3 regions of the Devosia sp. UYZn731 genome follow, and region 3 is predicted to be linked to each of the others. Evidence: predicted binding sites of a transcription regulator. Region 3 holds the regulator's gene; each other region holds the start of a gene.
What was found. Region 3 encodes LexA, which represses DNA repair genes until DNA is damaged. Its sites were predicted from a motif close to TGTTCNNNNTGTGTTCNG; they were not measured.

Region 1 (9,874 bases), on a different contig from region 3:
ATCAGCGCCACCGGCCCGAAGAACTCCTCGCTGGCGATCGGCGCTGCCGGATCGACGCCGACGATCACCGTGGGCTCGAAGAAATTGCCCGACCCCGCCATGGCCTTGCCGCCCGCAATGATCCGTCCGCCCGCCGCCAGCGCATCGGCGATCTGCCGCGTGGTGGTTTCGACCAGATCGGCCTTGGCCAGCGGTCCCAGCTTGGTCGTCGGGTCCATCGGATCGCCGATCACCAGCGCCGATGCGGCCCTGGCGAAGGCAGCACAATAGGCCTCAAAGATCGGCGCGGCGATCAGGAAGCGCTTGGCGGCGATGCAGCTCTGCGCGTTGTTGGAAAAGCGCGACACGATGCCAAGGCTGACCGCCTTGTCGAAATCGGCATCCTCAAAGACGATGTAGGGATCGGAGCCGCCCAGCTCGAGCACGGCCTTCTTGCCATGCGCACCCGCGGCCTCGGCCACCGCGCGACCGGCCGCCGTGCTGCCTGTAACGGTCACGGCGCGAACGCGCGGATCGGCGATAATGCCCGACACGGCTTCGCGCCGTACGCGCAAGTTGGTGTAGAGACCGGCCGGGCCGCCGGCATCGCGCACCAGATCCTCGATCGCCTGCGCCGAGCCCTGCACCAGGTCGGCATGCTTGACCAGCACCACATTTCCGGCGATCGCCGCCGGAATAAAAAACCGCAGCACCTGCCAGAACGGCAAATTCCACGGCATGACGCCGAATATGGGCCCCATGGGCTCGTAGATAATGCTGCTGGGCGTGCCCGCGATGGGCTCCTCGGCAAGATAACGCGGCCCCGCCTCGGCAAAATGCCGCGCGCCTGTCGCCGCCTTGATGACCTCGCCCCGAGCCTCGCCGACCGGCTTGCCCATTTCCCCGGTGATCAGCGCGGCATAGTCGTCGGCACGCGCTTCGAGCAGTTCGGCCAGCCTCACCAGAAAGGCCGAACGCTCCTCCATCGTGGTCGCCGCCCAGGCGCGCCAGCCCGTCCAGGCCTGCTCCAGCAGGCGCTCCACTTCGGCCGGGGCGTGGGCGGAAAACTCCGCGCGCACCGCGCCGGTGGCCGGATTGATCGATTTGAACGTCATGGCCGCTCCTCCTTGGCAAACTAGCTGCTCTGCCCGGAGGATAACGGTGCCGGCAGGGTCCCCATAGCCCTTCGCACTGCCCGCGCCCAAAAACCGGACGCTCGGTCAAACCAGCCCAGTCCGCGTGTCAAACCGCGACCAGCTTCCGAGCAGGCAAAAAAGAACGCCCCACCCCTGCCTCGCAAACAGCGATAAGGATGGAGCGTCACTCTATGTCAAAAGCCCAATCACAAGGGCCTGTAGCTAAAAATCCAACGTCAGTCGGCCCGACCTAGAACGGGATATCGTCGTCCATGCCACCCGACTCGAAGGCCGGAGCATTGGAGGCCGGACGACGCGCGCCGCCACCGGAATTGCCGCCACCATTATTGTAGCCGCCTTCAGACGGGCGCGTGCCCCGGAAGCCGCCGCTATCGCCGCCGCCGGTGCTTTCACCTTCGCCACGACCGTCAAGCAGGGTCATGTTGGAGTTGAAGCCCTGCAGCACGATTTCGGTCGAATACTTGTCGGCGCCGCTCTGGTCCTGCCATTTGCGGGTCTGCAACTGGCCTTCGAGATAGACCTTGCTGCCCTTCTTCAGATAGCTCTCGGCGACGCGCGCCAAGCCTTCCGAGAAGATCACCACGCGGTGCCATTCGGTCTTTTCGCGGCGCTCGCCGGTGTTCTTGTCTTTCCAGTTTTCCGAGGTGGCGATCGACAGGTTTACCACCTTGCCGCCGCTCGGCAGGTTCCGAACTTCGGGATCGGCACCGAGATTGCCGACCAGGATCACCTTATTCACACTGCCTGCCATAACTCATTCCTTTCGATTCAGTCCCCGGGCCTGCTGCCGCGCGGGACGCTCACTTACATAGCGGCCGCCACTCTACTCCGCCGCGCCATCGGCCGCCCGCGCCTTAGCGCAGTTGTGAACAGGTGTCTTGCTCGCTCGTTGTTCTTGTTATGTTCCATATTTTGGGGATCGTCAAGATGGATGACGTCCAGCTGGAACCGGCTCCCTCCACACCGTCACCATCGGTGGTCCACGGGACGCCACACGGTCGCTGGGTTGCCTTGACAACCCCGGCACTGACGGCGGTTCCGAAACTCTCTCGCAGCGCAATGCCCAGGAATCCCCGCCCTGCTGACACAGCCTGTCAGCAGCGTCCCCTACTGCAGGATTCCGCCGACCGCTCGGCGCTTGCAGGGCTTGGGGATGCATGGCCTATTCGGATGCGTTGTGGATTTATCTTGTCCTGGTGTTCGGCATCATTGTGGTGCCGGGCATGGACATGTTGTTCGTGCTGGCCAATGCGCTGACCGGCGGTCGCCGCGCGGGCTTGGCCGCGACGGGCGGGATCATGGCCGGCGGCGTGGCGCATACCATTTTCGGGGCGACCGCCGTTGGCGTGCTGGCGCGATCGGCGCCGGGCCTGTTGTCGGCACTGGTGCTGGTCGGCGCCGCCTATATGGCCTGGATCGGCATCACGCTCATGCGCACATCGATCACCGTCGACGCGGTCGGCCGCGCCAATACACGCTCGCAATGGGTGGCGTTTCGGCAGGGCCTGGTGACTTGCCTGCTCAATCCCAAGGCCTACCTCTTCACCTTCAGCGTATTCCCGCAGTTCATCCGGCCGGAATACGGGCCGGTCTGGTCGCAAGGGCTGGTCATTGGCGTCATCACGGTGCTGATGCAGTTGACGATCTATGGCGGCTTGGCGCTTGCCGCCGGCAGGAGCCGCGACTTTCTGGTGGCAAGCCCACAGATAACCATCTGGATTGGCCGCGGCGCCGGTCTGCTGTTCTTGGTCGTTGCGGTGTTCACGGCCTGGCATGGCCTGGCGCAGGCCAAATGATGAAACGATGTGCAGTAACTATGCAGATGTTGCGGCAATGTTCCAATTTTGACTGTTCGGTCAATTGTGTTTGAATGAAGGCAGGAACCTGGGCTTGACCGAATCCGCATTTGTTCCTTTTATGTTCCGAATCCTGGGCGGCCGATGTTCTCCTACACGGCATGGTGACGACGACCATCCGCCGACCAGCCGAAGTGGAACTTGCAAGATGCATGCCTTGTTCTTATTTCTGCGGCTTACCCCGCTCGCCATACCCTATTATATCTGCCGAGGCGCTCTCCTGTGTGCGCCCGAGCCATGGATACGATCATGACGCCAAAGCCCAGCCAGAACCGCGAAATCATCGTCCGTGGGGCGCGCGAGCATAATCTCAAAGGCATCGACGTGCGCTTGCCGCGCGACAGCCTGATCGTGATGACCGGGCTGAGCGGGTCCGGCAAGTCGTCGCTGGCGTTCGACACCATCTATGCCGAGGGCCAACGCCGCTATGTCGAGAGCCTGTCCGCCTATGCGCGGCAGTTCCTCGAAATGATGCAGAAGCCCGATGTCGAGCATATCGAAGGGCTGTCCCCTGCGATTTCCATCGAGCAGAAAACCACCTCGCGCAATCCGCGCTCGACGGTGGGCACGGTCACCGAAATCTATGACTACCTGCGCCTGATGTTCGCCCGCGTCGGCATTCCCTATTCGCCTGCGACCGGCCTGCCGATCGAAAGCCAGACCGTGTCGCAGATGATCGACAAGGTCATGGAGCTGCCCGAGGGCACGCGCCTGTTCCTGCTGGCGCCGATGGTGCGCGGCCGCAAGGGCGAGTACAAAAAGGAACTGGCCGACCTGATGCGCAAGGGCTTTCAGCGCGTCAAGATCGACGGGGAATATTACGAGATCGAGGAGGCTCCCGTCCTCGACAAGAAGCTCAAGCATGATCTCGAGGTGGTGGTCGATCGTATCGTTGTCGGTCCCGATATTTCCGGCCGCCTGGCGGAAAGCTTCGAGACGGCGCTGAAGCTGGCCGATGGCATTGCCCTGATCGAATTCGCCGATGAAAAGGCCGAGGACGGCACGCAGCGCCAGGTCACGTTCTCGGAAAAATTCGCCTGCCCCGTTTCCGGCTTCACCATTGCCGAAATCGAGCCGCGGCTGTTCTCGTTCAATAATCCATTTGGCGCCTGCCCGGTTTGCGATGGCCTGGGCACCGAGCAGAAGATAGATCCCAACCAGATCGTTCCCGATGCCAGCCTGTCGCTGCGCGACGGGGCCATCCTGCCATGGTCCAAGACTTCGGCGCCGTATTACCTGCAAACGCTCGATGCGGTGGCCAAGCATTTTGGCGCTTCGACCGGCACCGCCTGGAACGAACTGCCGTTCGAAGTTCAGCACGCCGTGCTCTATGGCACCGGCAAGGAAGCGGTCAATTTCGTCTATGACGATGGTTTGCGGCAGTACAAGACCTCCAAGCCCTTCGAGGGCGTGATCGGCAATCTGGACCGGCGCTACAAGGAGACCGAAAGCGCCGGCATGCGCGAAGAGATCGAAAAGTACATGTCGCAGGCGCCGTGCGCGGGTTGTGGTGGCTATCGGCTGAAGCCGGAAACGCTTGCGGTCAAAATCGATGGCCTGCATATCGGCCAGGTCACCGAAAAATCCATCCGGGCGACGTCGGAATGGTTCGAGACGCTGAACGCCAAGCTCAACGACAACCAGCGGCAGATCGGCGAACGCATCTTCAAGGAGATCCGCGAGCGCCTGAACTTCCTCAACGATGTGGGGCTCGATTATCTTACGCTGGCGCGCAATTCCGGCTCGCTGTCGGGCGGCGAAAGCCAGCGCATTCGCCTCGCCAGCCAGATCGGCTCGGGCCTCACCGGCGTGCTGTACGTGCTCGACGAGCCCTCCATCGGCCTGCATCAGCGCGATAACGCCCGCCTGCTCGATACGCTGCGGCGGCTGCGCGACATCGGCAATACGGTGATCGTTGTCGAGCATGACGAAGACGCCATCATGACCGCCGACTATGTGGTCGATATCGGCCCCGGTGCCGGTGTGCATGGCGGCCATATCGTCGCTGAAGGCACGCCCGAGGATATCCTCAAGAGTCCCGATAGCCTGACCGGCCAGTATCTCAGCGGCCGCATGGGCATTCCGATTCCGGCCGAGCGACGCAAGGCCAAAAAGGGCAAGGCTTTGAGCCTGAAGGGCGCGACCGGCAACAATCTCAAGAATGTTTCCGTCGATGTGCCGCTGGGCATGTTCGTGGCCATCACGGGCGTTTCCGGTGGCGGCAAGTCGACGCTGATGATCGACACCATGTACACGGCCATTGCGCGCCGCCTGAACGGCGCACGCGTCATGCCGGCGCCGCACGAGTCGCTGACCGGCCTCGAATTCCTCGACAAGGTCATCGATATCGACCAGAGCCCGATCGGGCGCACCCCGCGCTCCAACCCCGCCACCTATACGGGCGCTTTTACGCCCTTGCGCGAATGGTTTGCCGGCCTGCCCGAGTCCAAGCAGCGCGGCTATGGGCCGGGCCGGTTCTCGTTCAACGTCAAGGGCGGCCGCTGCGAGAAGTGCGAAGGCGATGGCGTCCTCAAGATCGAGATGCACTTCCTCCCCGACGTCTACGTCACCTGCGATGTCTGCAAGGGCAAGCGCTACAATCGCGAAACGCTGGAAGTGCAGTTCAAGGGCAAGTCGATCTCCGACGTGCTGGACATGACCATCGACGAAGGCGTCGACTTCTTTTCGGCCGTGCCGACCATCCGCGAGAAGTTCGCTACGCTGCAGCGGGTGGGCCTGGGTTATGTCAAGGTCGGCCAGCCGGCCACTACCCTGTCGGGCGGCGAGGCGCAGCGCGTCAAGCTCTCCAAGGAACTCAGCAAGCGGGCGACCGGGCGAACGCTCTACATGCTGGACGAGCCGACGACGGGCTTGCATTTCCACGACGTGGCCAAGCTGCTCGAGGTGCTGCACGAGTTGGTGGATGGCGGCAACACCGTCATCGTCATCGAGCACAACCTGGAAGTCATCAAGACCGCGGACTGGGTCATCGATCTCGGCCCTGAGGGTGGTGATGGCGGCGGCGAGATTGTCGGCGTCGGTACGCCCGAGACTATTGCGGAGAATACCCGCTCGCATACCGGGATGTTCTTGAAGGATGTGATGTCGCGGCGGCAGAACTTTGCCAGCAAGGCGGCTGAATAGTTCGGTGGTGCAACAAGAAATCCAGCATGCTGGATTCTTGACCAATACGCCATACGGGCTATTTCACGACAGAATTGTGAAAATGCCATGCGATCGACGCATGCCGTGATCGACGTTTACGGCATGGCGTGGCGGCAAAAATCGGCTCATGCTGCTAAAGTCGTAACCAAGCCTAGGGAATCTGTTGATGTTTGTGCGTGCCGTCTGGCGTTCCAAGCGCTTGGTCGACATCAAGCAAGCGCTGCGGGAAATGGACATTCCCTCGCCGCGAGATGTCGACCCACTGGGGCTTTGCGCCCCTGACTTCCAGAAGATGACGCGCGGTCTGTTCGACCGCTGATCTCAGTCAATCGTGAGTTTGCGCGGCCGCCGGACCTCCCTCCGGCGGCCGTTGCCATTCTGCCAAGCTTAACGCCGGGTGAATGCCCTTGGTTAAAGACCCGCGTAGACCGCATAGCTTCATTGATAAATGGCCCACTGCTCATCTTGACCAAACCCCACTAGATATATCCTCGTAAACGCAAGGAGACTTCAAATGGACATTCGCAAGACTTTCAAAAAGTGGGCCGCTTATCAGCAGACCGTTCGTGAGCTCGCTGCTCTCGACAATCGCCAGCTCAACGACCTGGGCATTTCGCGCACCGATATCAATCGTATCGCCCGCGACCATGCGTCTTCGCTGTAAGCCTGCCCGCGCTAGACTAGTTTTCACACTAAACCGAACGTCCGCTTCTTTCTAAGATGCGGGCGTTTTTCTTTGTGCAGTATTTCGCGGCACTTTACCGAACCGCCTGAATCATAAGCACAACTCATCGCCAGTTGCACTCTCCCGGCCAGCTTGATATCTGCCAGCCATGGCAAAAACAGACATCATTCATATCATCGGCGGCGGGCTCGCCGGATCGGAAGCGGCGTGGCAGGCGGCGGAGGCCGGGGTCAAGGTCGTGCTGCACGAAATGCGCCCGGTCCGCGGCACCGACGCACACCAGACCGATGGGCTGGCGGAGCTCGTCTGCTCCAACAGCTTCCGTTCGGACGACAAGGACCAGAACGCCGTCGGCTTGTTGCATGAGGAAATGCGGCGCTGCGGCTCGCTAATCATGCGGATGGCCGATGCAAATGCCCTGCCCGCCGGCGGGGCGCTGGCCGTGGATCGAGACGCTTTCTCGGCAGCGGTGACGGCGGCGATCGAGGGGCACAAGAACATCACCATCGACCGGGCGGAGGTCGAAGGCCTGCCGCCGGCCGAGTGGGACAATGTGATCATTGCCACGGGGCCGCTGACCTCGCCGGCTTTGGCCGCGGGTATCCAGTCGCTGACCGGCGAAGACGCGCTGGCGTTCTTCGATGCTATTGCGCCGATCGTGCATAAAGACAGCATAGACATGGACATCGTCTGGGCGCAGTCGCGCTATGACAAGGTCGGGCCGTCGGGCAACGGGGCGGATTATCTCAATTGCCCGATGGATCAGGAGCAGTATGGCGCTTTTGTCGATGCGCTGCTGGGGGCCGACCTGCATGAGTTCAAGGACTGGGAAAAGGTGCCGTATTTCGACGGCTGCCTGCCCATCGAGGTGATGGCTGAGCGCGGGCGCGAGACGCTGCGGCATGGGCCGATGAAGCCGGTGGGGCTGACCAATCCGCGCAATCCAACGGTCAAGGCCTATGCCATCGTGCAACTGCGGCAGGACAATGCGCTAGGCACGCTGTGGAACATGGTGGGGTTCCAGACCAAGATGCGTTACGGCATCCAGGCGGAGATTTTCCGCATGATCCCTGGTTTGCAGAACGCTCAATTCGCGCGGCTGGGCGGGCTGCATCGCAATACGTTCCTCAATTCGCCCAAGGTGTTGGGGCCGGATCTGAAGCTGAAGGCCGATCCGCGCATTCGCTTTGCCGGCCAGGTGACGGGCGTCGAGGGCTATGTCGAAAGCGCCAGCATCGGGCTGGTGGCTGGGCGGCTGGCGGCGGCAGAAGCGCGCGGCGAGGTCATGGCGACCCCGCCGGTAACGACAGCGCTGGGCGCGCTGATTGGGCACGTTACCGGTGGGCATATCGAGGGCGAGGCCTATTCGGGCGCGCGCAGCTTCCAGCCGATGAACGTCAATTTCGGGCTGTTTCCCGAAGTGAAGGTGGTCAAGCCCGAAGGCGTCAAGTGGAAGGGCAATGACAAGGTCATCGCCAAGCGGCGGGCGATTACCGGCCGAGCGCTGGTGGATATCGGGGACTGGGCCTAGCCTGCTTCATCGAGGTGACGCATGACACCGTCCGAGCTGCAAACCTATCTGCACGATCATATTCCGCTGTCCAAGGCGATGGATGTGAGCGTGATCTCCATTGCCGATGATGGCGTTACCCTGAATGCGCCGCTGGCGCCAAATATCAATCATCGGGAGACGGTGTTTGGCGGCAGCGCGTCGGCGGTGGCGATATTGGCGTGCTGGTCGCTGCTGCATTTGCGGCTGACGGCTGCTGGCCTGGCGAGCCGCGTGGTGATCCAGCGTAACACGATGGATTATCTGGCCCCGATCTCTGGAGCATTCACGGCGCGGTCGTATTTCGAGGCGGGCGCGAACTGGGAGGGCTTTGTGAAAATGCTCAGTCGCAAGGGGCGTGCGCGGATTTCGATTGGCGCGGTGCTGGAGTTTGAGGGACGCGAGGCCGGGCGGCTGACGGGAGAGTTCGTGGCGCTCGGCGCTGGGCTTTAGCGGTTCCGGAACGTCCACCAAGCCAGACGCGTCAGCTTGCGCCAGTCGGCATCGTCGGCGGCGGGCTCGAAGGGGTTGGCGCGGCGCTCAAGCAAAGCGAGTTGAGCTTTCAGGACAACGGTTTGTGCGAAGGCGGGGCGCAGCGCTGTCGGCAAAATGGCGATTGCGGTTTCGGCCTTGGCGAGGTGGTCACGGGCGAGCTCGGTCACCTGCCCCAGTGCCTCGTGCAGACCCTCGCTTTGGGTGCCAGAGAAGATTTCGCGTTCCTGAACACCGTTGGCGACGAAGATGGACCAGGGCAGCATGATGCGCCCCTGAGACGCCGTGTAGCCGAAGGCTCGCAGATGGCCGATTAGCGCATGGGCGACGCCGAGGTGTCCCGCCGCGTCGCCGGCCTCGATCAATTCGCCATTGTTGAGGATCATGGCGGCGAGCTGATAGAGCGTCGAGGCTGTTTCGCCGGCATAGCCCTCGAAGGTCGGCAGGTCGGGCATCGGATCGTCATAGAGATCGAAGCGGCGGGCGCCGAGCAGGCGCTGCAGCGTGCCGATAGGGATATTGTAGGCCGCGATGGTATCGAGCAGCGCGTCGGCGACGGGGTTTTGGCGGATGGCGCCGTGCCCCTGCCCTTCGAGCGCATCGTTCCACCATTGCAGCCGGATTTCGCCGGGGGCCGGATCGGACACGCGGTCGCGGATCGAAGCGACGTCGGCGTTGAAGGCGTAGAGAGCCACAACGCCATCTCGGTGAGGGCCCGAGAGAATCAGGGTCGAGAGGAAGCGGTCATGGTCGCTGGCGCGCAGAGATTCGGCGGCATGGGTGAACGAGACCTTGGCCATCACCGCGCCGTGTCGACGGCGATGAGGGCGGCGGCGACCGCGCGGTGTTCGGCCATCAGCACGTTATAGGTGCGCAGGGCGCCGCCGGTGGCGATGGCCTCGATGATGACGCTGCGCTCGCGGAAGGCAGTACGGATAGCCGGGTCGATGGCGGCAATGTCTTTGCCCAGGCCGATGAACAGAACATCGAT
Region 2 (9,874 bases), on a different contig from region 3:
TGCGCCAGCCGATCTGCTCGGTGAGCGCTGCGATCAGCGGCAGGAAGACCAGTTGGCCGGTGGCATTGCTGGCAGTCATCATGCCGACGACGAGGCCGCGACGCTTGTCGAACCAGCGGGTGGCGACGGTGGCGCCGAGCACTAGGGCAGTCATGCCGGTGCCGACACCGACGACCACGCCCCAGAGCAGGACGAGCTGCCAGACCTGGGTCATGACGAAGGAGGCCAGAATACCGCCTGAGATCAAGATCAATGCGGTGACCACCACTTTGCGGATGCCGAAGCGATTCATGAAGGCGGCAGCGAAAGGCCCGAGCAGGCCGAACAGCACCAGGCGGATGGCGAAAGCGGTGGAGATTTCGGTGGTGCTCCAGCCAAACTCCTTTTGCAGCGGCTCGATCAGCACGCCGGCTGAGCCCATGGCAGCGGCGGTGGCGAGCATGACGAGGAACGTCGTGCCGGCGGCGACCCAACCGTAATGGATGCCCCGGGCCGCGAGGAAGGCGGCGAGACGATTGGAAATCATGGCTGGCATCCTGCGGGTAAAGTCATGTGGCGTCCATCTTCGGGTATATACCCGCTTGTGGGTGAAAAATCAGAGTTCGGCCAGCAGTTGTTCGAGCTGGGCGACTTTATCGGCACCCAGCCTGGTATTGATCTGCTCTTGCGCCCGCTCCCAGAGCGGGATGGCGGTGGTCAGTACCCCCTGCCCTGTTTCGCTGAGCTCGACGGTGGCTTCGCGATGGTCCTTGCCGGTGACCGCCTGGGTCAGGCCGATCCGCTCCAACACCTTAACGTTGCGACCGATGGTGGAGCGATCAAGCTCCATGGCGGCGCCAAGATCCGTCAGAGAAACCGGTGCCATACGACGGATTTTCTTGAGCAGACTATATTGCGCCAGGTTGATGCCGACAGGCCCCAGCGCATCGTCATAGACCGTGGTCATGCGGCGCGAGGCTTTACGGACGGCGATGCAGAGGCAAGTTTGATCCATGGATGCGGGTATATGCCCGTGTCCGCATGTTGGCAAGGGGAGAAACCAACTCGCCGCTTTGCACTCTTGCCTGTGAGCCCCGATCTGCCTCCCTCCCCCTTGTGGGGAGGGATTGAGGGTGGGGGTACTTCCCGCCAGCGCCGTGCCCGTTGATAGCTCCCCCACCCGACCCCTGCGGGGCCACCCTCCCCACAAGGGGGAGGGAGAAGAAGGGCTTGGGGAATAGCAGAATCCGAATCTAACTCGCGGCTTCGTACCCCTGCTTGAGAGCCCCGATCTGCCTCCCTCCCCCTTGTGGGGAGGGATTGAGGGTGGGGGTTCTTCCCGCCAGCGCCGTGCCCGTTGATAGCTCCCCCACCCGACCCCTACGGGGCCCCCCTCCCCACAATGGGGAGAGAGAAGAAAGCGCGGCGGTGATCCGCGCGATATCAAAACCGCTTTGTCCGTTGCCATTTCTGGGTTAGCCGATGATCACACTCGGCGGTGGAGACGGCACATGGGCGCATCCCAAATCCTGATCGTGATGATGGCGGCGATCGGGCTGACGATCTTTGCCGAGCGCAAGGGGTATCAAGCCGCGCTGTTCCTCGCGATCGTGGGCATTGCGGTGTCCTTCGTGCCGGGCGTACCGCGCACCGAGCTTGAGCCCGAGATCATCCTCGGGCTGGTGCTGCCGCCATTGCTGTTTTCGGCGGCGGTGAATTTCTCGTTCTTCAGCTTCATGAAGCGGATCGGCTCGATCCTCAATATGGGCGTGGCGCTGATTTTGGTGAGCACGGTGGCGGTGGGCGCACTGCTGGGGTGGCTGTATCCCGTGATGTCGCTGCCGGCGGCGCTGATTTTGGGCGCGGTGATCGCGCCGATCGATGCGGTCAGCGCCGTGGCGATCGGCGCCAAGCTTAAATTGCCCAATCGGCTGATGACCGTGCTCAAGGGCGAAAGCCTGATCAACGACGCGGCGGCACTGGCGCTGTTCAGCGCAGCGGTAGCCGGGGCGACTGGCGAGAAAATGCCCATCGACAATGCGGCGCTGTATTTCCTGTTCGCGGCGGGCGTGGGCGCCATTTTGGGCGTGGTAATGGGCGGGTTTGTGCACGAAGTGCGCCGGCGCCTGGGCAATCCGACCTTGGTCACCGCAATAACGGTCATCACCCCGTTCGCCGCCTATATGGTGGCGGAAGAGCTGGCGGCATCGGGCGTGATGGCGGTGGTGTTTGCCGGCCTGTCGCTGGGGCACAATTCGTCGGACCTCAAGTTCGACGGCCGCATCCAGCAGCGTGAATTTCTCAGCGTGGTCGATGCGCTGCTCGAAGCATTCGTCTTTGCCTATATGGGCCTGCAGTTCCGCTTCGTCGTCGAAGAAGCCATCGAGCATGGCTATAGCCTAGGCACGCTGGCGGGACTATCGGCGTTGACGCTGGTGGCGGTGATCCTGGTGCGGGTGATCTGGGTGATGTTCAGCGCAGTGCTGTCGAAGTGGAGCCATCCGCGCCGTAAAGAAGGGTTCGAGCGGCGCCTGGCCAGCATCCATGCGAAGCCGACCAGGCGCGGTCGACAGCCGCGCAGCCGGGATGCCAAACTGGCCGAGCCGCTGGGCTGGCGCGAAAATCTGGTGCTGTCCTGGTCGGGCATGCGCGGCGTGGTGACTTTGGCGGCGGCGGCCGGTACGCCGCTCATTCTGCCGGAGCGCGACCTGATCGTCACCATCGCGTTTGCGGTGGCTCTGGGAACGCTGATCCTGCAGGGGTTGAGCCTGCCCTGGCTGATCAAGGCGCTCGGCATCACCAATGATGGAGACATCGCCTATCGCAAGGAGCAGGTGGCGCTGGCGCGATCGGCAACGCAGAAGGCCTCGGTGCAAAAGCTGGAGGAAATCCGTGACGCCCAGCAGGATGAAGCGGGGATCGCGTTCAGCGATCGCATGCTGGCCAATGTGAAACGCGACTTCAGCGTCAGTCCGGCAGGCCGGGGCGCCAATGACAGCGTTGGCCGCGAGAAGATGATGGTGATTGTCGGCGAGATGCAGGCGGCGCGTCGTGGCGCCCTGCTGGCGGAGCGCGATGCCGAACGGCTGGACGATGAAATTGTGCGCGAAATGCTCGAGGATATTGACCTCGAACAAGCAGTCATCGCGCGGCGCAGCGAATAGATAGCTGCATTGCGAGCCGAGAACCGGCAAGTGGTTCACAAAGCAGGTGAACTACACTATATAAGGCTTATCAGATTATTCTGCCTGTCGACGCCTCTGGGGAAACCCGGTTGCCAGACGTGATGATCCCAACATACCCGAACCCGCCCGGCGTCTGCCGAGGCCCTGCTTCGGGGCTACTCAGGAGCCTACATGGCCAAAGAAGACGTGCTCGAATTTCCGGGCGTTGTTACCGAATTGCTGCCCAATGCGACCTTTCGGGTCAAATTGGAGAATGACCACGTGATTATTGCCCACACTGCCGGCAAGCTGCGCAAGAACCGCATCCGCGTGCTGGCCGGCGACAAGGTGTTGTGCGAAATGACGCCGTACGACCTGACCAAGGGTCGCCTTACTTACCGCTTCCGCTAGAATCAGGCAGTCGCGCCGGTCAGCTCGACCGGCGCTGGGCCAACTGGCCTGGGCAATGCCGAGGCGGCGGCGCGCTTCGGTGGCGATTTCGTCATTGAGATAGGCGTGGCCGCCAATGCCCCAGCCGCCATCGGGCGCCTCCACGATCTGTACCCAGACATGCTCCTTTGGCGTCGCATTCCCGGATGCGGCGACGATGATGTCGGTCATCTCGCGGGTCATACCCAGCTTGTGCGGCGGCCGGGATGGAGGGTGCGATGATCCTGTGCCGGGCCGAGGGGAACGTCGCCCCCCTCGATGGTGTTGCCGCTGAATTGTTGCGGCTGCTCTGACGCCTAGTGGCCGTGGGCCATGCCCGGCGCGCCGCCGGCGGGCTTGCGGATGAAGAAGGCCGCAACCACTGCAAGCAGCGAGATAATGGCGCCGCAGAGGAACGCCGCCTTGATGCCGCCGGTCGTGGCGGTCAGCATATCGGCGCCGCCGGCAGACAAGCGCGCCGACTGCAGCGTGAGGATGGCGACGAACAGAGCCGTGCCGGCAGCGCCAGCGACTTGCTGGGTGGTGCCGATCACCGCGCTACCATGCGAATAAAGGTTCGGCGGCAGCGAGCCGAGGCTAACGGTGAACAGCGGCGTAAACATCAGAGCAAGCCCGACACTAAGCCCCAGGTGAGCGATCAGCAGCGCCCAGAATGGCGTATCGACCTGAATGAAGGTGAGGCTCCACAAGGCGGCACTGGTCAGGATGGCGCCGGGAATGACCAGCGGCACCGGGCCGTATTTGTCGAACAGGCTGCCCACCGTTGGCGCGCAGAGGCCCATGATCAAACCGCCAGGCAGCAGCAGTAGGCCGGTCTGGAGCGTCGTTAGGCCAAGCACGTTCTGCAGATAGATCGGCAGCAGGATGAAGGCGCCGAACATCGCCATCATCAGGATGGACATCATGGCCGCCGAGATGGTGAAGGCCGGGATGGCGAGCGTGCGCAGATCGAGCAGTGCACGATCTTGCTTCTGCAACTGCAACTGACGCAGCACGAAGACCACGATGGCCACGACGCCCACGGCGAGCGGAATGTAGGGCGAGACGAGCGGCGCATGGATCGCCGCTTCGCCCAGACCGCTGAGGCCATAGACCAGGCCGCCGAAGCCGATGGCAGAGAGAATAATCGACACTATATCGATCGGCGCATTGGTGGGCGTGGTGACGTTCTTGATGCGCGAGGCACCCAGCGCCAGGGCGCCAAGAGCGATCGGCAGCACCAGGATGAACATCCAGCGCCATTCGAGCACCGACAGGATCAGCCCGGAAATGGTCGGCCCGATAGCGGGGGCGACCGAGATGACGATGGAGATATTGCCCATGGTCTTGCCGCGCGATTCGGGCGGCACCAGGTTCATCACCGTGGTCATCAGCAGCGGCATCATGATGGCGGTGCCGGAAGCCTGCACGATGCGGCCGATGACGAGCACGCCAAAACCGGGCGCCAGCGCCGAAATCAGCGTACCAGCGGAAAACAGCGACATGGCGAGAATGAACACCGGCCGCGTATTGAGCCGCTGCAACAGGAAGCCGGTGATCGGGATGACCACGGCCATGGTCAGCATGAATGCGGTGGTGAGCCACTGCGCAGCGCTGGCCGTGATATCGAGATCGGCCATGAGGTGCGGCAGGGCCACGCCCATGATGGTCTCGTTGAGGATCACCACGAAGGCCGAGACCAGCAGCAGGCCGATCACCAGCTTGTTGCGGGCGCTATGGTCCTCGGCTGGGGCAGCAGCCTCGAAATCGGCCAAGGTTGGAGCGTCGGTGGTCATGGGCTTTCCCTTCATACGAGCGGTATCGCCATAAAGACGAATGACTTCGGTTCACTTCGACACGGTGGTGCAACAAATCCACGACAGCGTGTGTCAGCAGGCCGAGTTTAATAGTTAAGCGAATTGTTTAGTAATCCGCCCTCCCCCGAGGGTCAATACTAAATCGACTGCTTAAGAATAAATCGCCTTCCGGCAGCAGGGTTCGGAAGGGTTGGCTGGTTTAGGCCGATGACCTTATCCTGTCCAGCCACCGCGGCGCAGTCCTGCCTTGCGATGGTGGAACTGAAACGGCATTGAAGGGCGGCCCCGCGATGACCATCTCATGGGCAGCGGGAGTGTGCCCCGTAAAATCTGTTCTTGTTATGTTCTTATGCAACCCCTATGTTCGGGGGACGTTGAATTCACGATTCGACTGTGGTTTCGCCGGCAGGAGAACAGCATGGCCCTTTATCAGGCCCCGTCTTTCGAAGCATTGGAAAAGCTCAGCCGCAGCCGCGACGCCGATCTCGCGCGGCGCGAACTGGTGGACCCGAGCCGCAATCGCGGCCGGGGCGCGCAGTCCAATCGTAGCGGCCGTTTCGAGAAGCAAAGCCGCGAAGGGTTCGACGATGGCTGGAACAGCGTCGAGCCGCTGCCCATTTTCGAGACCATTGAACATCTCGAACGCGCCAAGACCATCATCACGTCGAACGACAGCCCCGATATCGGCTTCGATCGGTCGATCAACGCCTATCGCGGTTGCGAGCATGGTTGCTCCTACTGCTTCGCGCGGCCGACGCATGCCTATCTGGGTCATTCGGCGGGGATCGAATTCGAGCGCGATATCTATGTGAAGACCAATGCGGTGGAGGCGCTGCGGGCCGAACTGTCAGCCAAGAGCTACAAGGTCAAGCGCATCGCCATGGGCACCAATACCGACCCGTACCAGCCGGCAGAGCGCAAGCACAAGCTGACGCGTGGCATTCTGGAAGTGATGCTGGAAACCAAGCATCCGGTGAGCATTGTCACCAAATCGGCGCTGATCGTGCGCGATCTCGACCTGTTGACCGAATTGGCCAAACTGCGGCTGGTCAAGGTGGGCATTTCGATGACCTCCATGGATCACAAGCTCAGCCGCAAGATGGAACCGCGTGCGTCGTCCCCCGCCCGGCGGCTGGAAGCGATCCGGCTGCTCAGCGAAGCGGGTGTGCCGGTTTCGGTGCTGGCGGCGCCGATGATCCCGGCGATCAACGACATGGAGCTGGAGCGCATTCTCGACGCGGCGGCGGCGCAGGGCGCCAAGGGCGCCGGCATGGTGCTGTTGCGCCTGCCCGGCGAAGTACGCGACATTTTCCGCGAATGGCTGCTGCGCCATTTCCCCGACCGGGTGCGCCACGTGCTGTCGCTGGTGCGCGACACGCGCGGCGGCCTCGACAACGATCCGCGCTTCGGTACCCGCATGACCGGCGAAGGGCCCTATGCGACGCTGCTGCAGCAGCGCTTCGAAAAGGCACGCGAGCGCTATGGGCTGGACGAGAAACTGCCAGCCATCCGCACCGACCTGTTCGAGCCGCCCCGGCCCGAGGACAAGCAGATGAGCCTGTTCTAGCGCGCGTTGAGATGGCTAGCCCCGATCTGGCTCCCTCCCCCTTGTGGGGAGGGCCGGGGTGGGGGTACTCCGGTTCTCTGAATCTTGGCACTCGCGCTAAAGCACCCCCACCCTAACCCTCCCCACAAGGGGGAGGGAATTCGTTCAGGGCTGACGAATGTCAGCGACAAGCACAATGGCGGTAGCCTTAAGCGACACTCACAACACGCGTGATGAACTCCAGCACCGCGGCATCGTCATAGCGATCGGCCGAAATAGCGGCGCCGGCGGCAATCATGTCGCCATGCGCTAGGCTCGTTCGTATGCCGATGGTCTTGAGGCCCGCGGCCGTTGCCGACGCAATGCCGGTGCGGGAGTCTTCGAAGGCCACGGATACGGCGGCCGTGGCGCCAAGCAACCGCAGGCCTTCCAGATAGGGCAGCGGGTGCGGCTTGCCGTGGGCGAGTTCTTCGCCGATGACCAGAGCGCGGAACCGGTGACGGATGCCGAGGCCATCAAGGATCAGGTCCGCATTGGCGCGCGGCGCGTTGGTGACGGCCGCCATGGGCAGGCCGCTGGCATCGGCGAGGTCGAGCAGTTCGAACAAGCCCGGAACGGCATGGATTTGCGTGCGCGCCAGGTCGCGGAACAGTTGTTCCTTGCCCGCCATCACGGCGATCTGCTGGTCCGAGGCCAAATCCGGCACGAAGCGCCTGGCGATGGCTTCATTGGCCTTGCCCTGGAGTTCGAGCGCGAACCGTGCCTTGTCGAAGTGATGGCCATAAGGCTCGAATGTGCGATTGAACGCCTCGAGATGCAGCGGATCGGTATCGGCCAGCGTGCCATCAATATCGAAAAGCAATGCTGCGCCGGACCGTGGATGCATTATCGTGCCGCCTTGAGGAAATGGTCGGCGGATTGAGCCTCGCCAAGCCCAAAAGTCAATCGCCTGACGCTGCGTAAGCTGTGCCGACATTGCTGGGGTTTTATGCCCATTGGGCGGGCCGGCAATAGCTCAGTATTGGGCGACCTTGCGGGCATAGCTGGCCATGAAATCGAGCGAGGCGGTCACGCCGCGCAGGGACACCCAGACACTGCGGGTCCTTTCGTCGAGTTCGGTCAGCGGCACGGTCAATGTCGCCGCATTGCGCGTCTTCATGATGGCGATCAGGCTATCACGCCGCGTTGGGTCGGCGACGAACCACTGATTGGTGGTGTTGTAGCGGGTTTGCAGATCGATGGTGAAATCGAACAGCAGCGGGGCCTCGCCGCCAAAGGCGATCCGCAGCGGCCGCGTCGTATCGACTTCGACGGCATCGGCTGCGCCGGTGAAGGCGATATCGATTACACCGGTCAGTCGATTCAGGATCAGCGTCAGCTTCCAGGCCGGCAGGCTGGTGCTGTTGAGCTCTTCGCTGCCGGTGCTGGCGAAACAGGAGTTGCCGTAATAATCGGTGGCGTTCTCATTGATGATATCGGGACAGGCGGCCAGCCAATCCTGGTTATATTCCCGCCACTCGCCGTAGGGATGATGGAACGGTGCGGCGGCACTAGGCAGGCCCGACAAGGCAAGCAAAAGGACGACAAGGCTGATTTTCGCGATCATCGACTAACTCTATTTGCCGCCCCCCGGCGCAGTTCTGTTTACAACAGGAGGTGCAAAGAATACAGGCCGGCGTCCGGGAGTTTTCAGGAGATGGTCGTGCAAGTGTCGCAGATCAACGGTTTGCGCGCGTTGGAACTGGATGCGACGGGGCCGCGTCTCGGGAGCGAGCGCGACGCCACCGATATTCTGAGCGAAGCGTTCTCGAACGATGCAAGCGTGATCGTACTGCCTGTCGGGCGGCTTGATCCGGACTTCCTGCGGCTGCGTAGCGGGCTGGCGGGCGCGTTTATCCAGAAATTGAAGAACTATCATTGCCGCCTGGTGATCCTGGGCGATGTCAACGCTGCGGTTGCGGCCAGCACGGCGCTAGGGGACTTCGTCTATGAGACCAACAAGGCTGGTCACCACCTGTTCGCTGCCGACCGCGCGGCCATGCTCGCGGCTTTGAGTTGACTTCGCGCCGCGGGCGCGGATGCTGCGCCCATGTTGTTCGAATCAATTGAGCAGACCGAACCCGACTATACCCACGAGCTCGCGGCCCAGGCGCGCGGGGCGCGGATTGTCGCCGGTGTCGATGAGGCCGGACGCGGGCCGCTGGCCGGGCCGGTGGTGGTGTCCGCCGTGGTGCTGGACCCGAACAATATTCCGGCGGGCCTCAACGATTCCAAAAAACTGACCGAGGAGCAGCGCGAGGCGCTGTTCGAACTGATCGTGGTCAGCGGCGCTATCGTGTCGGTCGTCGTTGCGCCGCCCACGATCATCGCCAGCCGCAATATTCGGGGCGCCACGCTATGGGCGATGAGCCAGGCCGTGCGCGGACTATCGGTTGCGGCCGACCGCGCGCTGATCGATGGCCGCGATATTCCGCCCGGCCTACCCTGCGAGGGCATTGCGCTGATCGGCGGCGACGGACGCAGCGTATCGATCGCAGCGGCCTCGATCGTCGCCAAAGTGACGCGCGACCGGATGTGCCGCATCATGGACTGCGACGCGCCCCATTTCGGCTTTTCGGCGCATAAGGGCTATGGCACGCCCCAGCATTTGCGGGCGCTTACCGATCACGGCCCCTGCCGGCACCATAGGGCGGATTTCGCCCCGGTCGTGGAGGCCCGGCTGCGCCTGACGGTGGGTGCGACGATCATCGACCTGGCCTCTTAACCTCTCGCTAACCCATTCTATTCATTCCACTTTAACCCTACCGCGCTACAACAGGATAGTTAGTCCTTTGTTAGGGTTAAGTGTATGTTGCGTACCGCGCGTACGGCCTTTTCGGCCGCTGCGGAGGAGCCCACGCGGCTCCCGATCGATACTATTCTGGTGGGCGATTGCATCG
Region 3 (9,874 bases):
CTCGGCGGTGAACACGGAAGGCGATCACATCGTGTTCCAGGTGAGCGCCGTGACCCCGGCTGATGGTCCACTGGCAACCCAGCAGAACGCTTCGCTGGAGAACGAAGCCCGTATCGGCCTTTACGGCGATTTCGTTACCGCGGTGCGCGACGAAGCCGGGCTCCGGATCAACCAGCAGGCCTTGACGCAGACGCTGCAACTCGGCGGCCAGCAATAACGGCAACTTCTACAATCGGATAATGACTATGGGCGACGAGGTCTTTGGGCGTTTCGCGATGCAATACGATGCTGGTCAATCCCAGATCGTCTGGCGTCGCGTCGTCGCCGATCTCGAAACGCCGATCGGCACCTATATGAAGCTCGCGGCCGGCCGCAAGAACACCTTCCTGCTCGAATCCGTGCAGGACGGTGCCATTCGCGGCCGGTACTCGATCGTCGGCCTCGCGCCCGACATCATCCTCAAGGTCGAGCATGGCGCGGCCTCCATCAATCGCGCGGCCCATATTGACGTGGACCGCTTCGAGCGTCTGGCCGAGGCGCCGCTGGATGCCCTGCGCGATCTGGTCGCCAGCTCCAAGATCGAAGTGCCCGAGGGCCTGCCGCCGCAGTCCGCGGGCATCTACGGCTTTCTGGGCTACGAGATGGTCCGCTATATGGAGACGTTGCCCAACAGCAATCTGGACCATCTGGACATGCCCGAGGCCATCCTGATGCGCCCGGCCATGCTGGCGATTTTCGATACGCTCAAGGACGAACTCTATCTTACCGCGCCAGTCTACGTGCGTGACGGCGTGACCGCGCGGCAGGCCTATGAATCGGCGCAGTCGCATATCGACGACGCCATCCAGCGCCTGGGCCAAGCGCTGCCCACGACCCCTGCCCTCCCTGATCTGGAAAAGATCGAGGTCACTAGCAATACCTCGAAAGACGAATATTTCGCCATGGTGGCCAAGGCCAAGGACTACATCACCGCTGGGGATGTCTTCCAGGTAGTGCTGAGCCAGCGCTTCGAGGCCGAATTCACCCTGCCCCCGACCGCTCTCTACCGCGCCCTACGCCGCACCAATCCGTCGCCCTATATGTATTTCCTCGACTTCGGCGATTTTTCGGTCGCCGGATCGAGCCCCGAAATCCTGGTCAAGGTGCAGGATGGCGAAGTCACAATTCGCCCCATCGCCGGCACCCGAAAGCGCGGTGCCACGCCGACACGCGACCAGGAACTGGCGGCCGAATTGCTGGCCGATCCCAAGGAGCTGGCCGAACACCTGATGCTGCTCGACCTGGGCCGCAACGACGTCGGTCGCGTCGCCAAGACCGGCACGGTCAGGGTCACCGACAAGTTCTTCCTCGAATACTATTCTCACGTCATGCACATCGTCTCCAATGTCGTGGGCGTGCTCGATCCCAAATATGACTTCGTCGACGCGCTGGCCGCCGGTTTCCCGGCTGGCACGGTCTCCGGTGCGCCGAAAGTGCGCGCGATGGAAATCATCGACGAGCTGGAATCCTCGCGCCGCGGCATCTATGGCGGCTGCGTCGGCTATTTCGGCGCCGACGGCACCATGGATACCTGCATCGTGCTGCGCACCGCCCTGCTCAAGGACGGCAAGCTGTTCGTGCAGGCCGGCGCCGGCATCGTCGCCGATAGCCAGCCCGAGCTTGAGCAGATGGAATGCGAAAACAAGGCGCGCGCCCTTTTCAGCGCCGCCGAGGAAGCGTTACGCTATGCCGGCGAAGCCAGGATCGGGCAATGATGGCGCATTTCATGTTTCAACATCGATGGCGGAACTGGTTCTGAACCTGAACTGATCCCAATAGCCGCGCTGGAACCAGAGATATGACCCGCACGCTCGTCATCGATAATTACGACAGCTTTACCTACAACCTCGTCCACTTCCTGGGCGAACTCGGCGCCGACGTCACCGTCATGCGCAACGACAAGATTACGCTTGATGAAATCGGCGCAATGGCGCCCGAGGCGATCGTGCTGTCACCCGGCCCCTGCACGCCCAACGAAGCCGGCATTTGCCTATCGCTTATCGAACGCTTCAAGGGCGAAATGCCGATTTTGGGCGTCTGCCTTGGCCATCAGGCAATCGGCCAAGCCTTGGGAGGCGACGTCATCCGCGCGCCGCACCTGGTGCATGGCAAGACATCCAAGATCCACCACAGCGGCAAGGGCCTGTTCCGCGGCCTCAACAACGACTTCGAGGCGACGCGCTACCACTCGCTGATCGTCAAGCCCGAGACCCTGCCCGACACGCTTGAAATCACCGCCACCACCGATGACGGCCTCATCATGGGCATGCAGCACAAAACCCTCCCCGTCCACGGCGTGCAGTTCCATCCAGAGAGCATCGCCAGCGAAAACGGCCATGCGCTACTGCAGAATTTCCTGAACCTGGCCCGCGACTTCAACCAGAAGAAGGCTGCGTGATGGACATCAAGGCAGCTCTCAACAAGATCGCCGCCAACCGCGACCTCACCGGAGAGGAAATGCGCGGCGTGATGACCACGATCATGGAGGGCAATGCCACGCCCAGCCAGATCGGCGCGTTCCTCATGGGCATGCGCGTCAAAGGCGAGACCGTCGGCGAAATCGCCGCAGCCGTCTCGATCCTGCGCGAGAAGATGGTGACGGTCGAAGCCCCCGAACACGCCATCGACATCGTCGGCACCGGCGGCGACGGCGGTGGCACGCTCAACATCTCCACCGCCAGCGCTTTTGTCGTGGCCGCGGCGGGCGTGCCGGTGGCCAAGCACGGCAACCGGGCTTTGTCATCGAAGTCCGGAGCATCGCAGGTGCTCGAAGCCCTGGGGATCAAGCTGGATTTGACCCCCGCCGAGATTTCACGCTGCATCAATGAAGCCGGGATCGGTTTCATGTTCGCGCCCTCGCACCATCCGGCCATGCGCCATGTCGGCCTAGCCCGCGCCGAAATGGGCGTGCGGACCATGTTCAATCTGCTGGGCCCGCAATCCAACCCTGCCGGCGTGCGCCGCTATGTGCTGGGCGTCTATGCGCAGGAATGGGTGGAGCCGGTGGCAGCCGCCCTCCTCGCCAACCGCGCCATCAAGGCCTGGGTTTTCCACGGCAGCGATGGCCTCGACGAAATCACCGTCACCGGTCCCAGTTTCGTTGCCCAGATAGCCAATGGTGATTTGCGCAGCTTTGAAGTGACACCTGAGGATGCCGGCCTAAAGCGCAGCGATCCCAAGGACCTGCTGGGCGGCGATCCCGAATACAATGCCGCGGCGGTGCATGAATTGTTCGACCGCAGGCCGGGCGCCTATCGCGATATCGTGCTGCTCAATTCTGCGGCCGCGCTGATCGTCGCCGACCGCGTGCAAGACCTCAAAAGCGGCGCCGAACTGGCGGCCGACATCATCGACAGCGGCAAGGCGAAGGAGACGCTAGCGCGGCTCGTCGCAGTGTCCAACGGGCGAGACCATGGCTGATATTCTCAAGCAGATCGAATCGTACAAACGCGAAGAAATCGCTGCCGCCAAGGCGATGCGGCCCTGGGCGGAAGTCGTGGCCATGGCGCATGACCAGCCAGCGCCTCGTGGGTTCCTTAGGGCCATCAAGGCCAAGCGCGCCGCCAAGCAATACGCACTGATCGCCGAGGTAAAAAAGGCCAGCCCCTCCAAGGGCCTGATCCGGCAGGACTTCAACCCCGCCGAGATTGCCCGCGCCTACCAAACCGGCGGCGCGACGTGCCTGTCCGTGCTAACCGACCGTCCCTCCTTCCAAGGCTCGCCGAGCTACCTGATCGAAGCGCGCGCGGCCACTACCCTGCCCGTGCTGCGCAAGGATTTCCTGTTTGAAACCTATCAGGTGGCCGAGGCGCGCGCTTGGGGCGCTGATTGCATCCTCGTCATCCTGGCCGCTGTCGGCGACGATGTGGCGCGCTACCTGCTCGACGCCGCAGAGGAATGGGGCATGGACGCGCTGGTCGAAGTGCACGACCAGCTCGAGCTGGACCGGGCGCTGGCGCTGGACGCCGAATTCATCGGTATCAACAATCGCAACCTGCGCACCTTCGAAACCCGTCTGGAGACCTCGATCGACCTGGCCGCCGGCGTGCCGCCCGGCAAGGTGCTGGTCAGCGAAAGCGGCATTCTCAGCCACGACGATGTGCGCAAGCTGGACGAAGCCAGCGGCATCGGCACCTTCCTCGTCGGCGAAAGCCTGATGCGCCAGGACGATGTGGTGGCCGCCACGCGCGCCCTGCTCATGGGCACCGTGAGCGCATAGGCATGGCACAAGGCGGCCTCACGCATCTCAACGCCAAAGGCGAAGCCCACATCGTCGATATCGGCGACAAGGCGGCCACCCGGCGCCGGGCGGTGGCCCAGGCTCGAATCATCGCCGAACCTGCCACGGTAGCGGCGATTATGGGCGGCTCCCTCAAGAAGGGCGATGCGCTCGCTGTGGCCCGTATTGCCGGCATCATGGCCGCCAAAAGGACCTCGGATCTGATCCCCCTCTGCCATCCGATTCCGCTGACCAAGGTCAGCGTCGACATTGAGGCTGAGAGCGCGACGGTGATCGTCGTGCACGCCACCGCAGAAACCACAGCGCAAACCGGCGTAGAGATGGAAGCGCTGGTCGCCGCCTCCACCGCGGCGCTGACGCTCTACGACATGGCCAAGGCCATCGACCGGGCCATGGTTGTCACCGATATCTGCGTGCTGGAAAAATCGGGCGGCAAATCCGGCGATTTCGTGCGCACGCCATGAGCCTGCTGCCCGTCGAAGACGCGATTGCCGCGATTCTGAAGCGCGTGCCCGAGGCGCAGGCCGAAACAGTCCCCCTACACGATGCCGCCGGCCGGGTCTTGGCCGCGCCGATCGTCGCCAACCACAGCCAGCCCCCGTTCAACGCTAGCGCCATGGATGGCTATGCGGTGCGGGCGCAGGACGCCGTGCCGGGGCGGAGCCTGGCCATCATCGGCATGTCGCAAGCCGGCGCGGGCTTTGCCGGCCCCGTTGGCGAAGGCCAATGCGTGCGCATCTTCACCGGCGCGCCCGTCCCTGCCGGCGCCGATGCGGTCATCATGCAGGAAGAGGCGACGGTAACCGGCCACACAGTGCAGTTCGCCGAGCAGCCCAAACCCGGCCGCAGCATTCGTCCAATCGGCAATGACTTTGCCACTGGCCAGGTTCTGGTCGCCGCCGGCACGCGCCTCGCTGCACTGCAACTGGCCGTCGCGGCAGCAGCGAATGTCCCTGCCCTCGCGGTCAACCGCCGACCGAAAATTGCCCTTCTAGCGACGGGCGATGAACTGGTCGTGCCCGGCACGCCGCTGGGCCCAGACCAGATCGTTTCGTCCAACAGCTACGGCCTAAGTCCCCTGCTGGCGCCCTACTCCGAAACCGTCACCGACCACGGTATTGTCGGCGATGACCGGGCGGCGCTGACGGCGACGCTGGAAGCCATCTTCGCCAGCGAGCCTGACATCGTCGTCACCACCGGCGGCGCCAGTGTCGGCGACCACGATATTGTGCAGGAAATCCTCCTGTCGCTCGGCGTGACGCTGGATTTCTGGCGCATCAACATGCGGCCGGGCAAGCCGCTGATGTTCGGCACGCGCGGTAAGACGCTGATCTTCGGCCTGCCGGGGAACCCCGTCTCGGCGCTGGTTACCGCCACAATTTTTATCAAGCCGGCACTCCGGCTGTGGCAGGGCCACGCCGAATCCGCTGGTCAGCTCTGGCATCTGCCGCTGGCCGTCCCGACCCCGCCCAATACCGCGCGCCGCCATTTCATGCGCGCGCGCGTCGTGCATGGGCCCAGTGGGACGGCATTGATGCCGATCTCGGAGGTCGACAGCGGCCATACCTCGTCGCTGGCGCGGGCGGACATGCTCATCGTGCAACCAGAACATGATCCGGGTCGGCCGGCCGGTACTGTGGTCGAGGCCATCAGTATCGACGCGTTCTAGGCTGAAATAAAACCGCATAGGTCGCGCGACGAAGCGCCGTTTGCTTGCAAAGGCGGAAATTACGCCGGCAATGCATTGGGATATTGCAGAACATAACTGGAACACGTATCATCGTTCAGTCTTTGTTCCGATTCCCGACCGAGGGGCCCAATGCTAACGCGCAAACAACACGAGCTGCTGATGTTCATCCATGAGCGGATGAAGGAGAGCGGTATTCCGCCATCGTTCGACGAGATGAAGGATGCGCTCGATCTGGCATCCAAGTCGGGCATTCACCGGTTGATCACAGCGTTGGAGGAGCGCGGTTTCATTCGCCGCCTGCCCAATCGGGCGCGCGCACTCGAAGTGGTCAAGCTGCCCGATTCGATGAACCCGTCCCTCGGCGGGCGCAAGTCGCGCTTCGAGCCGAGCGTGATCGAGGGCAATCTGGGCAAGGTGGCGTCCCCCCCGATGCGCGGTTCGGTTGAAGATTACGCGCGTCCCATTTCGGTTCCGGTTATGGGCCGTATCGCGGCCGGTACGCCGATCTCGGCGATCGAAAGCCACACCCACACCATCTCTGTACCGCCCGAAATGTTGGGCGCAGGCGAACATTACGCACTCGAAGTGCGCGGCGATTCGATGATCGAGGCCGGCATTTTCGATGGCGATACCGTCCTGATCCGCAAGCAGGACTCAGCGGGAACCGGCGAAATCATCGTGGCTCTTGTTGATGACGAGGAAGCCACCCTCAAGCGCCTGCGCCGCAAGGGCAATACCATCGCGCTGGAAGCCGCCAACCCGGCCTATGAAACGCGCATTTTCGGACCTGATCGCGTCAAGGTCCAGGGCCGCCTGGTCGGGTTGCTGAGGAAATACTGATGCGGCTCACCCTGCTTTTGGCGCTTGGCCTGTTGTCGCTCGGCAACGGCGCGACGTTCGCTCAAGAAGCGAGCGTCAAGGAGACCCGCTGCTGGGTGGGAAATGTGACGTTTTCGGCAGGTGTGGGCATCAATGCGGGCAATGGCACCGCAGTCTGCAATGCCGGAACCGGCTGGGCGGAAGCGAAGGCCGATACGCCCGTAGCGGGTTGCCTGCTCGAAGGCAAGTTGTCGTCCGCGGGCGCTATCGTCGGCATTCGCAACAATGACAGCATGCTGCTGCAATGCGACGTCACCGGCCGCTGGGTAACGCTGGAGACTGCGGCCAAGGAGTAAAAGCTCATGCGTGGGGTTTGATGGCGAAGAACTTGGTCGAGAAAGTTTGTCCGGTCATTTTCCGAGGCGTAGGGGACGCAAGGGAGATCCTGGTGTTCAGGCACCCCCTGGCCGGTGTTCAACTGGTCAAGGGGACACGAGAGGCGGGCGAGTCTGTTATTGCTGGTGCTTTGCGCGAGCTGGCGGAGGAAGCAGGGATTGTCGAGGATGTGACTGGTGTGGTGCTCTGCTCCAGTTCGGCCATTGCGCTGGGGCAGCTCTGGCACTTTGTGCTGGTGGAGACGGCGGATCTGCCGGAGCACTGGGCGTTTGACACATTAGACGATGGTGGGCATCGATTTGAATTTTTCTGGTGTACTCTGGATGCAACGCCAGAGCGGGAGTGGCACCCCGACTTCGTACGTGCCCTGAAACTGGTACGGGACGCCATAGTCAGCAACGGCGTGGAGGCGGCGAAGACGCTGTCGCGCTATGCCGAGCTTATCAACAATCACAGCTTTGACGACGTCGCTCCGCTGATCGCGCCGGAGGCGGTGTTTTGGTTCGGCGATGGTTCGCATGCCGGGCTGTCCGCCATTCGTTCTGCCTTTGAGGGCACGTGGCGCAATCTGACCGGCGAAATCTACTGGCTGGAAGACGTGCGCTGGATCGCTCAGGGCGATTATGCCGCCGCTTGCCTCTACCGCTTTCATTGGCAGGCAACGGGGTCCGGTGAATGCCGTGAGGGTTCGGGGCGGGGGACCAGCGTCTTCGTTCGACGCCCCGAAGGTTGGAAGATTATCCACGAGCATTTGAGCGCCCTGCCCGCTTGAGAGGCGGTATTTGGAACCCTAAGTGCTGATTGTCGGCAGCCAGTGCGACTGAGCGTATAGAAGGCCCGCCATCATCTGGCGGGCCTTCTGCGTTTGATGATTTAGCCTAGTGGTTGTCGCGCGGAATGCCTTCGGTCTGGGCGATGCGCTGGTACTTTTCGGCGGGCTTGAGGATGGCGCCGTCGCCGAGCTGGCCGACGATGCCGCGCTGGATTTCCTGCCATGGTGTCTGGTGCTTGGGATACTTATAGCCGCCCATCGACTCTAGATCGGCGCGACGCTTGGCGATTTCCTCGTCGGCGATCAGGATATTGGCAGAGCCCTTATTGAGGTCGATCCGTACCCGGTCGCCGGTGCGCAGGATGGCGAGATTGCCGCCAGCGGCCGCTTCGGGGGACGCATTGAGAATCGAGGGCGACCCCGAAGTGCCGGACTGGCGGCCGTCACCGATACAGGCCAGGGCGGTAATGCCCTTCTTGATCAGGTAGTTGGGCGGCCGCATGTTGACGACTTCCGCCGCTCCCGGATAGCCGATTGGGCCAGCGCCGCGCATGAACAGCAGGGTATGCTCGTCGATCTCGAGCGAGGGATCGTCGATGCGGTGGTGATAATCCTCAGGACCATCGAACACTACGGCCTTGCCCTCGAACATGCCGGGATGTTCGGGATTGGTCAGGTAACGGTCGCGGAACTCGGTCGAGATCACGCTGGTCTTCATGATCGCGTTGTCGAACAGATTGCCGCGCAGCAAGAGGAAGCCGGCCTCGGTCTTGAGTGGGTTGTCGAAGTGGCGGATGACCTTATCGTCCTGGATAACCGTGTTGCGGCAGTTCTCGCCAATCGACTTACCGTTGACGGTCGGCGCGTTCTCGCGGATCAGCCCCTGGCTCATCAGCTCGTTGACCACCGCCGGCACGCCGCCGGCATGGTAGAAGTCCTCGCCCAGATACTCGCCGGCCGGCTGCAGATTGACCAGGAGCGGCACCTTGTGGCCATAGGTCTGGAAATCCTGCAGTTCCAGTTCCACGCCGATATGCTTGGCGATGGCCTGGATGTGGATCGGCGCATTGGTCGAACCGCCGATGGCCGAATTGACCACGATGGTGTTGATGAAATTATCTTTGGTCAGGATGTCCGAGGGCTTCAGATCTTCACGGACCATATCGACGATGCGCTTGCCGGTGCGATAGGCCATTTCCTGGCGGTCACGATAGGGCGCCGGGATGGCGGCCGAACCGGGCAATTGCATGCCCAGCGACTCGGCCAGCGAATTCATGGTCGAGGCCGTGCCCATGGTGTTGCAATATCCGGTCGACGGGGCCGAGGACGCCACCAGTTCGATGAACTGCGCGTAGTCGATTTCGCCGGCCGCCATCATCTGGCGAGCCTTCCAGACGATGGTGCCCGAACCGGTGCGCTCACCCTTGTGCCAGCCATTGAGCATGGGGCCGACCGACAGCGCGATTGCCGGGATATTGACGGTAGCGGCGCCCATCAGCATGGCCGGGGTCGTCTTGTCACAGCCGATGGTCAACACCACGCCGTCAAGCGGGTAACCGTAGAGCACCTCGACAAGGCCGAGATAGGCCAGGTTGCGATCGAGGCCAGCGGTCGGACGCTTGCCGGTTTCCTGGATCGGATGCACGGGAAACTCAATGGCGATGCCGCCGGCTTCGCGGATGCCTTCGCGGACGCGCTCGGCCAGCACGATGTGGTGACGGTTGCACGGCGACAGGTCGGAGCCGGTCTGGGCGATGCCGATAATCGGCTTATTGGACTGCAGTTCTTCGCGCGACACGCCAAAGTTCATGTAGCGCTCGAGATAGAGCGCGGTCATGTCTGGATTGTCCGGATTGTCGAACCAGGCGCGCGAGCGCAACTTCTTGGCTGCGCCCTGCCCGTTGCCCGGACCGCCGCT

Region 1: a site for LexA is predicted at 2,027-2,044, ahead of ssb (single-stranded DNA-binding protein). Genes of this name have one in related genera too.
Region 2: a site for LexA is predicted at 5,721-5,738, ahead of ABIB57_RS04300 (PA0069 family radical SAM protein). Genes of this name have one in related genera too.

What each region holds. Positions count from the first base shown of each region.
Region 1 covers NZ_JBEPOL010000001.1:130,206-140,079, forward strand. Annotated here, with positions in the region: gene ABIB57_RS00590 (aldehyde dehydrogenase family protein) at 1-1,094, opposite strand, end outside; gene ssb (single-stranded DNA-binding protein) at 1,366-1,887, opposite strand; gene ABIB57_RS00600 (LysE family translocator) at 2,294-2,932, shown strand; gene uvrA (excinuclease ABC subunit UvrA) at 3,242-6,136, shown strand; gene ABIB57_RS00610 (hypothetical protein) at 6,324-6,476, shown strand; gene ABIB57_RS00615 (DUF1127 domain-containing protein) at 6,672-6,821, shown strand; gene trmFO (methylenetetrahydrofolate--tRNA-(uracil(54)-C(5))-methyltransferase (FADH(2)-oxidizing) TrmFO) at 6,991-8,373, shown strand; gene ABIB57_RS00625 (thioesterase domain-containing protein) at 8,395-8,844, shown strand; gene ABIB57_RS00630 (phytoene/squalene synthase family protein) at 8,841-9,683, opposite strand; gene ABIB57_RS00635 (Mth938-like domain-containing protein) at 9,683-9,874, opposite strand, start outside.
Region 2 covers NZ_JBEPOL010000001.1:910,330-920,203, forward strand. Annotated here, with positions in the region: gene ABIB57_RS04275 (MFS transporter) at 1-526, opposite strand, end outside; gene ABIB57_RS04280 (MarR family winged helix-turn-helix transcriptional regulator) at 596-994, opposite strand; gene ABIB57_RS04285 (cation:proton antiporter) at 1,491-3,143, shown strand; gene infA (translation initiation factor IF-1) at 3,336-3,554, shown strand; gene ABIB57_RS04295 (DHA2 family efflux MFS transporter permease subunit) at 3,890-5,368, opposite strand; gene ABIB57_RS04300 (PA0069 family radical SAM protein) at 5,808-6,956, shown strand; gene ABIB57_RS04305 (HAD family hydrolase) at 7,144-7,821, opposite strand; gene ABIB57_RS04310 (hypothetical protein) at 7,951-8,541, opposite strand; gene ABIB57_RS04315 (DUF4180 domain-containing protein) at 8,644-8,994, shown strand; gene rnhB (ribonuclease HII) at 9,025-9,699, shown strand; gene ABIB57_RS04325 (site-specific DNA-methyltransferase) at 9,784-9,874, shown strand, end outside.
Region 3 covers NZ_JBEPOL010000002.1:173,022-182,895, reverse strand. Annotated here, with positions in the region: gene ABIB57_RS05315 (peptidylprolyl isomerase) at 1-217, shown strand, start outside; gene trpE (anthranilate synthase component I) at 246-1,754, shown strand; gene ABIB57_RS05305 (anthranilate synthase component II) at 1,838-2,437, shown strand; gene trpD (anthranilate phosphoribosyltransferase) at 2,434-3,459, shown strand; gene trpC (indole-3-glycerol phosphate synthase TrpC) at 3,452-4,258, shown strand; gene moaC (cyclic pyranopterin monophosphate synthase MoaC) at 4,261-4,743, shown strand; gene ABIB57_RS05285 (molybdopterin molybdotransferase MoeA) at 4,740-5,948, shown strand; gene lexA (transcriptional repressor LexA) at 6,099-6,809, shown strand; gene ABIB57_RS05275 (hypothetical protein) at 6,809-7,144, shown strand; gene ABIB57_RS05270 (nuclear transport factor 2 family protein) at 7,165-7,956, shown strand; gene ABIB57_RS05265 (IlvD/Edd family dehydratase) at 8,063-9,874, opposite strand, start outside.